2 linked regions of the Methyloterricola oryzae genome follow. The protein of the gene in region 1 interacts with the protein of each later gene in a pairwise test. Links are inferred from orthologs where the notes say so. Each region holds a gene or a part of one and is shown on either strand. Other genes may lie near its edges.

Region 1 (6,059 bases):
TGCCGGGCCTCGCGCTCGGCTTGCGCCTTGGCGTCTGCTTCGGCCTTCTTGCGGGCCTCGCTCTCTGCCTGGCGCTTCGCTTCCTGTTCAGCGGCTCGCTTGGCCTCTGCGGCCTTTTTCTGCTCCGCCAGCTCCGATTGTCGCCTGGCCTCGGCTTCCGCCTTGCGCTTGGCGTCGGCCTCAGCCTGCTTCTTGGCATCTGCCTCAGCAGCGCGCTTGGCTTCCGCCTGTTTCTTCGCCTCCGCTTCGGCACGCCGCCTAGCCTCGGCATCAGCCGCCTTCTTTTGCTCCGTCAGTTCCGCCTGCCGCTTCTGTTCCGCCTCGGCCTTCTTGCGCGCCTCCACTTGGCGCTGGGCCTCGGACTCTTCCCGCTTGCGCGCCTCCAACTCGGACTTCCGCTTCGCCTCGACCTCGGCCTGATGCTTGGCCTCCAGCTGCGCTTTCTTCTCCGCCTCGAGCTCCGCCTGACGCTTCGCTTCCAGCTCCGCAAGGCGTTTGGTTTCCGCGGCTCTTTTTTGCTCTGCCAGTTCGGCTTGCCGCTTCGCCTCGGCTTCGGCTTTGCGCCTCTCTGCCTGATCGGCCTGTCTTTTGGCCTCAGCCTCGGCCTTCTTCTGAGCCTCCTGTTCCAGGCTGCGTTTGGACTCGGCCTCTGCCTTCTTCTGGGCCTCCTGCTCCGCGCGGCGTTTGGACTCGGCTTCCGCCTTTTGTTGCGCACGACGCTGACCTTCTGCTTCTTCCCGGCGCTTTTCTTCGGCCACGCGGCGCTTATCCGCTTCCTGCTGCTCGGCGCGCTTGCGCGCTTCCTCCTCCGCGTGCTTGCGCGCGGCTTCCGCCGCCAAACGTTTATCTTCCGCCTGCTTGCGCTCTTCGGCTTCCGCCTTGCGCTCCACTTCCTCTTTCTTCTCCCTCTCTTCCGCCTTGCGCCGGGCATCCTCTTGCTTTCGGCGCTCCTCGGCGGCCTTTTCTTGCCGCTGGCGCCGCTGCCGCTCGGCTTCTTCAGCCTGAGCAAGCTGCTCCTGCACCGATTTTGCAGTCGATTCCTCAGCCTTCTCCCTTGGCGCTTCGGCCTCGGGCTCCTTGCTCTCGGGCCTGCCAAGCGCTTGCATCGCCGCCTGGATCTGCGCCTCGTCCATGATCACCGCCTCGATGATCTCTGGCTGCGGGGGGAGTTCCGGGGGCTTGACCGAATCGAAGTTGATGGCAAACAGCAGGAACAGAATGGCGTGCAGGATCAGCGAGAGCGCCAAAGGCCCCCGATTACCGCGCATCCGGGTTGCGATCATTCTGTGACGGGACTGGTCATCAAGCCTACGGTGGGAACGCCGGCCTGTTTGAGCCTTGCCATGACGGTCACGACGCGGCCGTAATCCACCGACTTGTCGCCGCGGATCAGCACGGGCCGGTTGGGCTTGTCCTGCAGCGCCGCCATCACCCGTCCGGGCAGTTCGTCGGTGTCGACCGCCACGTCATCCTGGGCGCCGGCATCCACGAACAACTGGCCTTCCGCATTGATGCTCACCACCACCGGCGGATCCTGAGCGGGGTCCACGGTCTTGGCTTCCGCTTGCGGAAGGTCCACGTCCACGCCGGTTTGCAACAAAGGCGCCGTGATCATGAAGATGATAAGCAGCACGAGGGAAACGTCGATGTAAGGAACGACGTTGATCTCCGCCATGGGCTTTCTGCGGCTCCCGCGGCCGCCGCCGGATTGCACGTTCATTTGGCGTGCGCCTGACGATGCAGCAGGCTCAGGAATTCCTCGGTGAAGGCCTCATAGCGATTGGCCAGACGCCCGATGTGGGTGGAAAAGCGGTTGTACGCCATGACCGCCGGAATGGCGGCGAACAAGCCCATGGCCGTGGCCACCAGAGCCTCGGAGATTCCCGGCGCCACCATCGCCAAGGTCGCCTGCTTGACGCTGCCCAGAGAGCGGAAGGAATTCATGATGCCCCAAACGGTGCCGAACAGGCCCACATAAGGGCTGGTCGAACCCACCGTGGCCAGGAAAGGCAGGCGCTCGTCGAGCCGGTCCAACTCGCGCGATAGCGCCACCCGCATGCCGCGCTGAGCGCCTTCCACCACCGCATCGGGAGTGATGCCCGGCTGCTGCCGCAATCGCGCGAACTCCTTGAAGCCCACCAGGAAAATGTTCTCCATGCCCTCGCTGTCATAGTCCTCGCTGGCCAGTTGACGATACAGATCGGCCAGGTCGATACCCGACCAGAAGCGTTCCTCGAACTCGTCCGAGGTCTGCTCGGCGCGCCGCAATTCCTTGAACTTTGAGAAGATATAGGTCCAGGAGACCACCGACGCCAGCATCAGCATGAACATCACGATCTGCACGACCGCGCTGGCTTCCTTGATCAGGGTGAATATCGACAGGTCAGAATTCATCTTTGATCCGTTGCAAAAGAAAATCGGGGATGGCGGTGGGCCGCAGCATGTCCGCGGTCAGACAGACGATGCGGATGCTCGCCTGGCACAAAAGGTCTCCGGCGGGTCCTTCCCGCCGAATCTCCTGGGTAAAGCTCAGGCTGGCGCGTTTCAACTCGGAAATTTCGGCGGTAACTTGGAGTTTGTCGTTGAAGCGGGCCGGTTTCAGGTACTCGGCCTGGACCGACCTCACCGCGAACAGCACGCCGTGTTCCGCTCGCAGCGTGTCCTGTTCGAACCCCATGGCCCGCAGCCGCTCGGTGCGCGCGCGCTCGAAGAATTTCAGGTAATTGGCGTAGTACACCACGCCACCGGCGTCGGTGTCCTCGTAATAGACGCGCACCGGCCAGAAAAAGCCTGTTTCCGCGGGTTCCATGTTCAGAACAAGTCTTCGTTGCGGGGTTCAGGCCGGGGCGGCTCCAGGCCGAAGTGCAAATAGGCGGTGCGTGTCGCGACCCGGCCCCGTGGCGTGCGCATGATGAAACCCTGCTGGATCAGATAAGGCTCGAGCACATCCTCGATGGTGCCGCGCTCCTCGCTGATGGCCGCCGCCAAATTGTCCAGGCCGACCGGGCCGCCGTCGAACATGTCGATCAAGGTGCGTAAAAACTTGCGGTCCAAGGGATCGAATCCAACCCGATCCACCTTCAGCATCTCCAGGGCCTGGGCCGCCAGATCACGCGTCACCGCGCCGTCCGCCTTGACCTCGGCGAAATCGCGCACGCGCCGCAGCAGGCGATTGGCAATGCGTGGCGTGCCCCGCGCGCGGCGGGCAATCTCACCCGCGCCTTCCGGACTCATGGCAACGCCGAGGAGGCTGGCCGAGCGGCTGACGATCTGGGTCAATTCCTCGACGGTGTAGAACTCCAGGCGATGGACGATGCCGAAGCGGTCGCGCAGGGGCGAAGTGAGCAGGCCGGCGCGAGTGGTCGCGCCCACCAGGGTGAACGGGGGGAGGTCCAGTTTGATGGAGCGCGCCGCCGGCCCCTCGCCGATCATGATATCGATCTGGTAGTCCTCCATGGCCGGATACAGGACTTCCTCCACGGCGGGGCTCAGCCGGTGGATCTCATCGATGAACAGAACGTCGCGCGGCTCCAGGTTGGTGAGTATGGCAGCCAGATCGCCGGCCTTTTCCATGACGGGCCCGGAGGTCTGGCGAATCTTCACACCCATCTCGTTGGCGATGATGTTGGCCAGGGTGGTCTTGCCCAGACCCGGCGGACCGAAGATCAGTACATGATCCAAGGCCTCCTGACGCGTGCGGGCCGCCTGGATGAAGATCCCCATCTGCTCGCGCATGGCCTTCTGGCCCACGTAGTCCTGCAGCAAGCGCGGCCGCACGGCGCGGTCGATGACGTCCTCAACGCCGCCGCGAGGACTCACCAGACGCTCTTCCTGTGACATGGAATCCATCATGGCCTACTTCGCCGCGCCTTGCAGGGCCTGGCGGATCAGGTCTTCGGCCGTGCGGCCCTCGCTCGGAAGCTTGCGCACCATGGCGCCCGCCTCCTGGGGCTTGAAGCCCAGCGCAACCAGTGCGCCGACCGCTTCCTGCACCGCCGACGCCTCGCCGGGCACGCCGATGCCACCAGGAACGGCCGGTGCGACTCCCAGGTCGGGCAAGCGGTCACGCATCTCGATGATGAGGCGCTCGGCGGTCTTCTTGCCGATCCCCGGCAGGCGCACCAGTACCGAAGTATCAGCCGCCTGGACGCAACGCTGGAACTCGTCCACGCTGATGCCCGAAAGGATCGCCAGAGCCAGCTTCGCGCCGACCCCGCTCACCCGGATCAGGCTGCGGAACAGGGCCCTTTCAGACTCGGAGAAGAAACCGAACAAGGTGTGCGCGTCTTCGCGCACCTGCAGATGGGTGTGCAGCATGACGGTCTCGCCGACCGCCGGCAGTTTGAAAAACGTGGACATGGGCGCGTCCAGCTCGTAGCCCACGCCCCCGACGTCGATCACCAGAGACGGCGCATGCTTGGAGGCCAGCGTCCCGCGCAGAAAGCCGATCACAGCCTGCCTCCCGCGGCGCTGCGGCCTGCGCCCTGAATGCGTCGCAAGGTTTGCTGCGTATGCAGGTGGCACAGGGCCACGCCCAAAGCATCCGCGGCGTCAGCCTGGAGAGCCCCCGACATGTTGAGCAGGATCCTGACCATGTGCTGGACCTGCACCTTGTCGGCACTGCCCTTGCCCACCAGCGCCTGCTTCACCTGACGCGCGGCATATTCGAAGACCGGCAGGCCGCCCGCCAGGGCGCCGCAGATGGCCGAACCGCGGGCCTGTCCCAATTTGAGTGCGGAATCGGCGTTCTTGTGCATGAACACCTGCTCGATCGCCAGTTCATGCGGCGCATAGTCCTGAACGACGCGAAACACGCCGTCGTAAATCTGCTTGAGACGGTCCGGGAACGTTTCCGTGTCCGTCCGGATGCAGCCGCAGGCCACCAGCACCGCCCCATTGGCGCGCTCGTCGATCACGCCATAACCGGTGGCCCGGGAGCCTGGATCGATCCCTAAAATGCGTGTCAAGGCACCTCGCCTGTCAGGCAATCTTTTCGAGGATTTCTTCGCTGATATCAGCGTTGGAATACACGTTCTGCACGTCGTCGAGATCTTCCAGCCGCTCCAGCAGGCGGATCATCTTCTCCGCGTCCTCCTGGCTGAGCTGGCTGCTGGTGCTGGCGCGCATGGTGACCTCGGCGTTCTCCGCCGCCAGGCCGCCTGCGCTCAAGGCATCGCGTACCGCCTCGAACTGCTCCGGCGTGGTCAGGACGTCAAAGGAACCGTCATCGTTGGCGACCACGTCGTCGGCGCCCGCCTCCAATGCGAGTTCCATGGCTTTGTCTTCGTCGCTCCCAGCCGGAAAGCTCAATACACCCACCTTGCTGAACAAATAAGCCACGGAGCCGTCCGTGCCCAGGTTTCCACCCGATTTGCTGAAGGCGTGGCGCACTTCCGACACGGTGCGATTTCGGTTGTCGGTGAGGCAATCCACCATGACGGCCGTGCCGCCCGGGCCATAGCCCTCGTAGCGGACCTCCTCGAAGTTGTCGCCCTCGCCGGCGCCGGTGCCTTTCTTGACCGCCCGCTCGATGGTGTCCTTGGACATGTTCGCGGTCAGCGCCTTGTCGATGACGGCGCGTAGACGCGGATTATTCCCGGGATCGCCGCCCCCGGCGCGGGCCGACACGGTGATTTCCCGTATCAGTTTGGTGAACAGCTTACCCCTGCGAGCATCCTGGGCCCCCTTGCGATGCTGAATATTGGCCCACTTGCTATGACCAGCCATGATGGAGAGAAAACCTCGCTAGAAAACGACAAACAATTAACGCGCCATTCTAGCATCAAGGAGACGAGCCGGCGACGCCCGCACGCCTGCGCGCACGGGCTATTGCCCGGTTTATTTGAAACGCAGGCGGTTGGCATTGCTGACCACCGTCACCGAGGACATGGCCATGGCAGCCCCCGCGATCATCGGATTGAGCAGCAGGCCAAAAGCGGGGTACAACAGGCCCGCCGCGACAGGAATACTGATGGTGTTGTAAATAAAGGCGCCAAATAGGTTTTGCTTGATGTTGCGCACGGTGGCCTTGGACAGATCCATCGCGTCGACCAGCTTCA
Region 2 (6,031 bases), 230 kb from region 1 along the record:
TTTGCCGAAGACCAGAGGCAGAGCGCGTGAGTCGGTTCTCGCGCATCACCGGCACCGGCGGCTATCTTCCGGAGAACGTCAGGACCAATGATGACATCGCGCGCATGGTTGACACATCGGACGAGTGGATCATGGAGCGCACCGGCATCCGCTGCCGCCATATCGCCGGCGACGACGAAACCGCCTCCAGCATGGGTGAAATCGCGGCCCGCCAGGCCATCGAGGCCGCTGGACTGCAGCCCCAAGACGTGGATCTCATCATCCTGGCCACCAGTTCGCCCGATCGGGTGTTTCCCAGCACCGCTTGTTTGCTGCAGCAACGCCTCGGCATCCGGCAGTGTGCCGCCTTCGACATCCAGGCGGCGTGTTCCGGCTTTATTTTCGCCCTGAGCATCGCCGATCAATACATCCGTACGGGGTTCGCCAAACGTGCCTTGGTGGTGGGCAGCGAGATCAATTCGCGCCTGGTGGACTGGAGCGACCGCGCCACCTGCATCCTGTTCGGCGACGGCGCCGGCGCGGTGGTGCTGGAGGGCTCGGATGAACCGGGCATTCTCAGCACCCATATCTGTTCCGATGGCCAGTACCAGGACCTGCTCTACCTGCCCAACTGGGGGTTGGAGGGGGATGAAGGCGAGCGATTCATCAAGATGCAGGGCAACGAGGTTTTCAAGATCGCCGTCAATACCCTCGGCCGCATCGTCGACGAGACCCTGGATGCCAACGGTCTCACCAAAGCCGATGTGGACTGGCTGGTGCCCCATCAGGCAAATATCCGCATCATCGCCGCCACGGCCAAGAAACTGCGCATGTCCATGGAGCAGGTGGTGGTGACCATCGAGGATCAAGGCAACACATCGTCCGCTTCGGTCCCCCTGGCCTTGAATGAGGCCGTGCGCGACGGCCGCATCCAGCGCGGACACAATGTTCTGGTGGAAGCATTTGGCGGCGGTTTCGCGTGGGGTTCCGCCCTGATCCGCTTCTGAAGGGAGAAAAACAATGACAACAGTGCTAGACAACGGCCTGGCCTTCCTGTTTCCGGGGCAGGGTTCCCAAAGCGTGGGCATGCTCAAGGAACTGGCGGCCGAGCACCCGGAAGTGCAGGCGACTTTTGCCGAGGCTTCGCAGGTGCTGGGGATCGACCTCTGGAAAATGACCAGTGAAGGCCCGGCGGAACAACTCAATCTCACCGAGAACACCCAGCCCGCCATGCTGGCGGCGGGGGTTGCGGCCTGGCGGGTGTGGCGAAAATGCTCACCGGTGCTGCCCGGGTGGATGGCCGGCCACAGCCTGGGCGAATACACGGCCCTGGTGTGCGCCGAATCCATCGAGTTCGCCGCCGCCATCGGCCTGGTGCGTGAGCGCGCCCGACTGATGCAGTCGGCCGTTCCGGCCGGGGTAGGCGCCATGGCGGCCATCCTGGGCCTGGACGATCCGCAAGTGGTCGGGCTGTGCAGCCAGATATCGTCCGACGCGGAGCTGGTTGCGCCGGCCAACTTCAATTCGCCTGGCCAGATCGTGGTGGCGGGGCATGCTGCCGCGGTGAACCGCCTGATCGAAGCCGCCAAGGAGCAAGGCGCCAAGCGCGCGGTCTTGTTGCCGGTGAGCGTGCCCTCGCACTGTCCTCTGATGGAGGAAGCGTCCGAACGTTTCCGTGCGGCGCTGGAGGCGGTGGCGGTCGAGACCCCCAAGATTCCGGTCGTGCACAATGTGGACGTGGTCAGCCATGCCGCCCCGGAGGTGATCCGAGCAGTGCTGGCGAAACAGTTGTGTGGCTCCGTGCGTTGGTCCGATTCGGTTCGATTCATGCATGAGCAGGGCGCTCACCGTTTCGTGGAATGCGGGCCTGGCAAAGTGCTGATGGGACTGGGCAAGCGCATCGTGGAGGGGCCGCGCTTCGAGGCGCTGTTCAGCCCCGATTCCCTGGCTAAATCCGTGGAGCTTGTGAAATGAGTGCTCAAGTAGCAATAGTGACCGGCGCCAGCCGGGGTATCGGTCGGGCCATCGCCATGCGCCTGGCGGCCGATGGACATACGGTGGTGGGCACGGCGACCACGCAGGGTGGCGCCGATAGCATCTCGGAGGCGTTGGCCAATGCCGGCCTGAAAGGCAAGGGCATGGTGCTGGACGTGGCCGACAGCGAGGCCGTGGAGGCCTTCGTCAAGGCGGTGTCAGAGGAATTCGGGGCTCCCACCATCCTGGTCAACAACGCCGGCATTACCCGGGACAACCTGATGATGCGGATGAAGGACGAGGAGTGGGATGCCATCATCCAGACCAATCTCACCTCGGTCTACCGCATGAGCAAGGCCTGTCTGCGTGGCATGGTCAAGGCCCGCCATGGGCGCATCGTCAGTATCACCTCGGTGGTCGGCGCCATGGGCAACGCGGGTCAGGCCAACTATGCGGCGGCCAAGGCTGGCGTCATCGGTTTTACCAAGTCGCTGGCGCGTGAATTGGGCTCCCGCAATGTCACGGTCAACGCCGTGGCGCCGGGGTTCATCGATACCGACATGACCCGTTCGTTGCCGGAGGAGCACAAGAAGGCCCTGCTTTCGTCCATTCCGCTGGCGCGCCTGGGTGAGTCGGAGGAAATTGCCGCGGCTGTCGCTTTTCTGTGCTCCGATCAGGCGGGCTACATCACCGGGGAGACCCTGCACGTCAACGGCGGCATGTATATGGCCTAGACGGTCAAGTGTCGGGGATGAGTGGCAATTTGTGCAAAACGTTCACTATCATCCTCGATCGTGCTATTGTTACGCCGCTTTTGGGGAGCCCGGACCCGATGGGCGGAAATACAAGAATTAAATGGCCGGTTTCGCGCAAAGTTTGTTTTGACCGGATTTCAAATTACAATTTCCCAAACGCTAAATTCAAGAGAAACATCGAGGATATAAGACAATGAGTGACGTTGCAGAGCGTGTTAAAAAGATCGTAGCCGAGCAGTTGGGCGTGAAAGAGGAAGTCTCCAACGAGGCTTCTTTCGTCGACGATCTCGGAGCCGATTCCTTGGACACGGTTGAACTCGTGATGGCTCTGGAGGAAGAATTCGAATGCGAAATCCCGGACGAGGATGCCGAGAAGATCACCACCGTCCAGCAGGCGATCGATTACATCGAATCCCACCTTTGATTTCGCGGCTGACGCCCCATGGGGACGCAGGTCCCCGTGGGGCGTTGTTTTTTGCAGCCGTGGTTTTTCCTTCCTGAGGAATTTCGTTGAACAAGAGACGTGTTGTAGTGACCGGTATGGGGATGGTATGCCCGGTCGGGTTGAACGTGGCGGAGTCCTGGGAGAATGTGCTCAATGGCAAGAGCGGTATAGGACCCATCGAACATTTTGATGTCAGCGATTTTTCCACCCGCTTCGGCGGTTCGGTGAGAAACTTTGACGTGATGGCCTATATCCCGGACAAGGACGCCAAGAAGATGGATACCTTCATCCATTACGGAATGGCAGCCGGTAGTCAGGCCTTCGATGACGCCGGCCTTGAGGTGACAGAAGCCAATGCGGATCGCATCGGCGTGGTGATCGGCTCGGGCATCGGTGGTATCACCGGCATCGAGAACGGGCACAGTGCCTTCCTCAAGGGCGGGCCGCGCAAGATCTCGCCGTTCTTCGTTCCCAGCAACATCATCAACATGATCTCGGGGAATTTGTCCATCAAGTATGGGCTGAAGGGGCCGAACTTCGCTATTGTCACGGCCTGCGCCACAGCGACCCATTCCATCGGCGACGCTTTTCGCCTCATCAGCTACGGTGATGCCGACGTTATGGTGGCGGGTGGCGCGGAGATGGCCACGTCTCCGACGGCCCTTGGCGGATTCGCCTCGGCGCGCGCCCTCTCGCGCCGCAATGATGATCCCCAGAAAGCCAGCCGGCCCTGGGATCGGAACCGTGACGGTTTCGTGCTCAGCGACGGCGCGGGCGTGCTGGTGCTGGAAGAACTGGAACACGCTACCCGGCGCGGTGCCCGCATCTATGCCGAGCTCATCGGTTACGGACTGAGCGGTGATGCCTACCACATGACGCAGCCCCCGGAGAGTGGCGAGGGTGCCGCGCGCTGCATGCGCCACGCCCTGCGGGATGCGGGTCTGAACGGCGATCAGCTGGATTACATCAACGCGCACGGCACGTCCACACCCGCTGGTGATTTGGCGGAAACCAAGGCGATCAAGGCGGTTTTGGGCGAAGCGGCATACCACACGCCGGTGAGTTCCACCAAGTCCATGACGGGTCACATGCTGGGCGCCGCTGGCGGCGTGGAAGCCATATTTTCCGTGCTGGCCCTGCGCGACCAGGTGATTCCCGCGACTATCAACCTGGACGACCAGGATCCGGAGTGTGATCTGGATTATGTGCCGCATACGGCCCGCCAGGCCAAACTGGACGTGGTGATGTCCAATTCGTTCGGCTTTGGCGGCACCAACGGTACCCTGATCTTCCGCCGTTTCGCCTGATCCGGCGGAGTTCCACCCGGAGCCGTTCGAGGCTCCGGGCCTTCATGCCTCAAGGCATGGAAAGCTTATCGTGCGCCCGCGCCTCCCGCGAGCGCTCAGCGTTCAAGCGAAGTTGTGTGAACCATCCTGCGGCGGCAAGCGATGCGCTCTAGCGAGACAGCCCTGATCAATGGCTCGGAAGCTGTTTCAGTCGATCTGACTGACCGCGGATTCCAGTACGGCGACGGGGTGTTCACGACTTTGCGCATCGCCGGCCGGCGTCCCCTGCTGCTACCGCTGCATCTGGACCGTTTGGCGTCCGATGCCGAGCGCCTCAGAATTCCCTTTCCCGGAAACACGGTTCTTGCGGCCGAAAGTAAGCTGTTGGCCGAGGCCAACGGCGATGGGGTGCTCAAGATCATGCTGACGCGTGGCAGCGGCGGCCGCGGTTACCGTATCCCGGCCGAGGCGCATGCTACCCGCGTCCTGCGCTGGCACGCCTTACCCGACTATCCGGAAGACGCCGCCGTGCTTGGCATCCGGGCGCGATTCTGCAGCGCCACCCTCGGCATCAATCCCGCGCTGGCAGGCATCAAGCACCTCAACCGTTTGGAGCAGGTGCTTGCCAGGATGGAATGGGACGAGGAGGATATCCGTGAAGGCCTGCTATGCGACAGCGAAGGCTTCGTGGTCGAGGGCGTCATGAGCAACCTGTTTCTGCGCATGGGCGGAAGGCTGTTGACGCCCAAGCTCGACCGTTGCGGCGTGCGTGGCGTGATGCGCACCCATGTGTTGCGGCTGGCTGCGGCGGAGGGGCTGATCGTGGACGAGGGGCGATTCAGGCCTGAGTCGATTTTGGCGGCGGATGAACTGTTCCTCACCAACAGCGTCATCGGCCTTTGGCCGATCCGCGAACTGGACGGTCGTGCATTTGCCGTGGGCCGGCTCACGCGCTGGATGGCTGCCCGAATCGCGGATACCCTGCTGGAGGAAGCGACGTGTCCCGCCTGATCGGTCTTGTCTTTATCTCGGCCAGCTTCCTAATTGGCTGGTTGTGGATGGACTACCGTGATTACCCGGACACGCTGTTGGGAAACGCTTCCCCGGTGGTGTTCGAGGTCGGCAAAGGGCAGGGGTACAGTGCGGTCGCCGATCAGTTGGCAGGCCTGGGCCTGGTGCGCAAACCGCGCTGGTTCCGCTATTACCTGGTGTCTTCCGGTGCGGCGGCACGGATCAAGTACGGTGAGTATGAGGTCCCGCCCGCGATCACTGTCCGAGATCTGGTGTCCATGCTGGTTGCCGGCAAGGTCCGCCAGCATGCGGTGACCTTCGTCGAAGGCTGGCGTTTCCGGCAGATGCGCGAACGGCTGCAGCAGGAGCCGGGTCTCGAACAGCAATTAGCCGGCAAATCGGACGCTGAGGTCATGACCCTGCTGGGGGCGCCCGGCCAGCACCCGGAGGGTCTGTTCTACCCCGACACCTATTTCTATACCAAGGGCATGTCGGACCTGGCCATCCTGGGGCGCGCCTATCGCAGAATGCAAACGGTGTTGGACGAGGAATGGCGGGGCCGAGCCGAGGGTTTGCCCTGG

Evidence for each region.
Region 2: the proteins of ybgC (region 1) and acpP interact in binary tests that used the Escherichia coli proteins (3 or more experiments, as listed by UniProt). The link is inferred for Methyloterricola oryzae from one-to-one orthologs.

What each region holds. Positions count from the first base shown.
Region 1 is NZ_JYNS01000002.1:82,724-88,782, reverse strand. The notes cover bases 1,097-3,842. They hold ybgC (tol-pal system-associated acyl-CoA thioesterase), read right to left. Parts: upstream 2,810-3,842; coding sequence 2,384-2,809; downstream 1,097-2,383. Other genes in these bases: ruvB (Holliday junction branch migration DNA helicase RuvB), read right to left, coding at 2,812-3,840; tolQ (protein TolQ), read right to left, coding at 1,717-2,394; tolR (protein TolR), read right to left, coding at 1,280-1,720; tolA (cell envelope integrity protein TolA), read right to left, coding at 1,097-1,283. In the rest of the region: more of tolA, read right to left, coding at 1-1,096; Holliday junction branch migration protein RuvA, read right to left, coding at 3,856-4,452; crossover junction endodeoxyribonuclease RuvC, read right to left, coding at 4,449-4,967; EK23_RS04235 (YebC/PmpR family DNA-binding transcriptional regulator), read right to left, coding at 4,981-5,727; EK23_RS04230 (heavy metal translocating P-type ATPase), read right to left, coding at 5,839-6,059.
Region 2 is NZ_JYNS01000002.1:314,196-320,226, forward strand. What follows is about bases 1,799-4,516. They hold acpP (acyl carrier protein), read left to right. Parts: upstream 1,799-2,901; coding sequence 2,902-3,132; downstream 3,133-4,516. Other genes in these bases: fabD (ACP S-malonyltransferase), read left to right, coding at 1,799-1,953; fabG (3-oxoacyl-ACP reductase FabG), read left to right, coding at 1,950-2,687; fabF (beta-ketoacyl-ACP synthase II), read left to right, coding at 3,219-4,460. Also shown: phosphate acyltransferase PlsX, read left to right, coding at 1-30; EK23_RS05195 (beta-ketoacyl-ACP synthase III), read left to right, coding at 27-986; more of fabD, read left to right, coding at 1,000-1,798; pabC (aminodeoxychorismate lyase), read left to right, coding at 4,602-5,450; endolytic transglycosylase MltG, read left to right, coding at 5,438-6,031. UniProt on the Escherichia coli protein: Carrier of the growing fatty acid chain in fatty acid biosynthesis.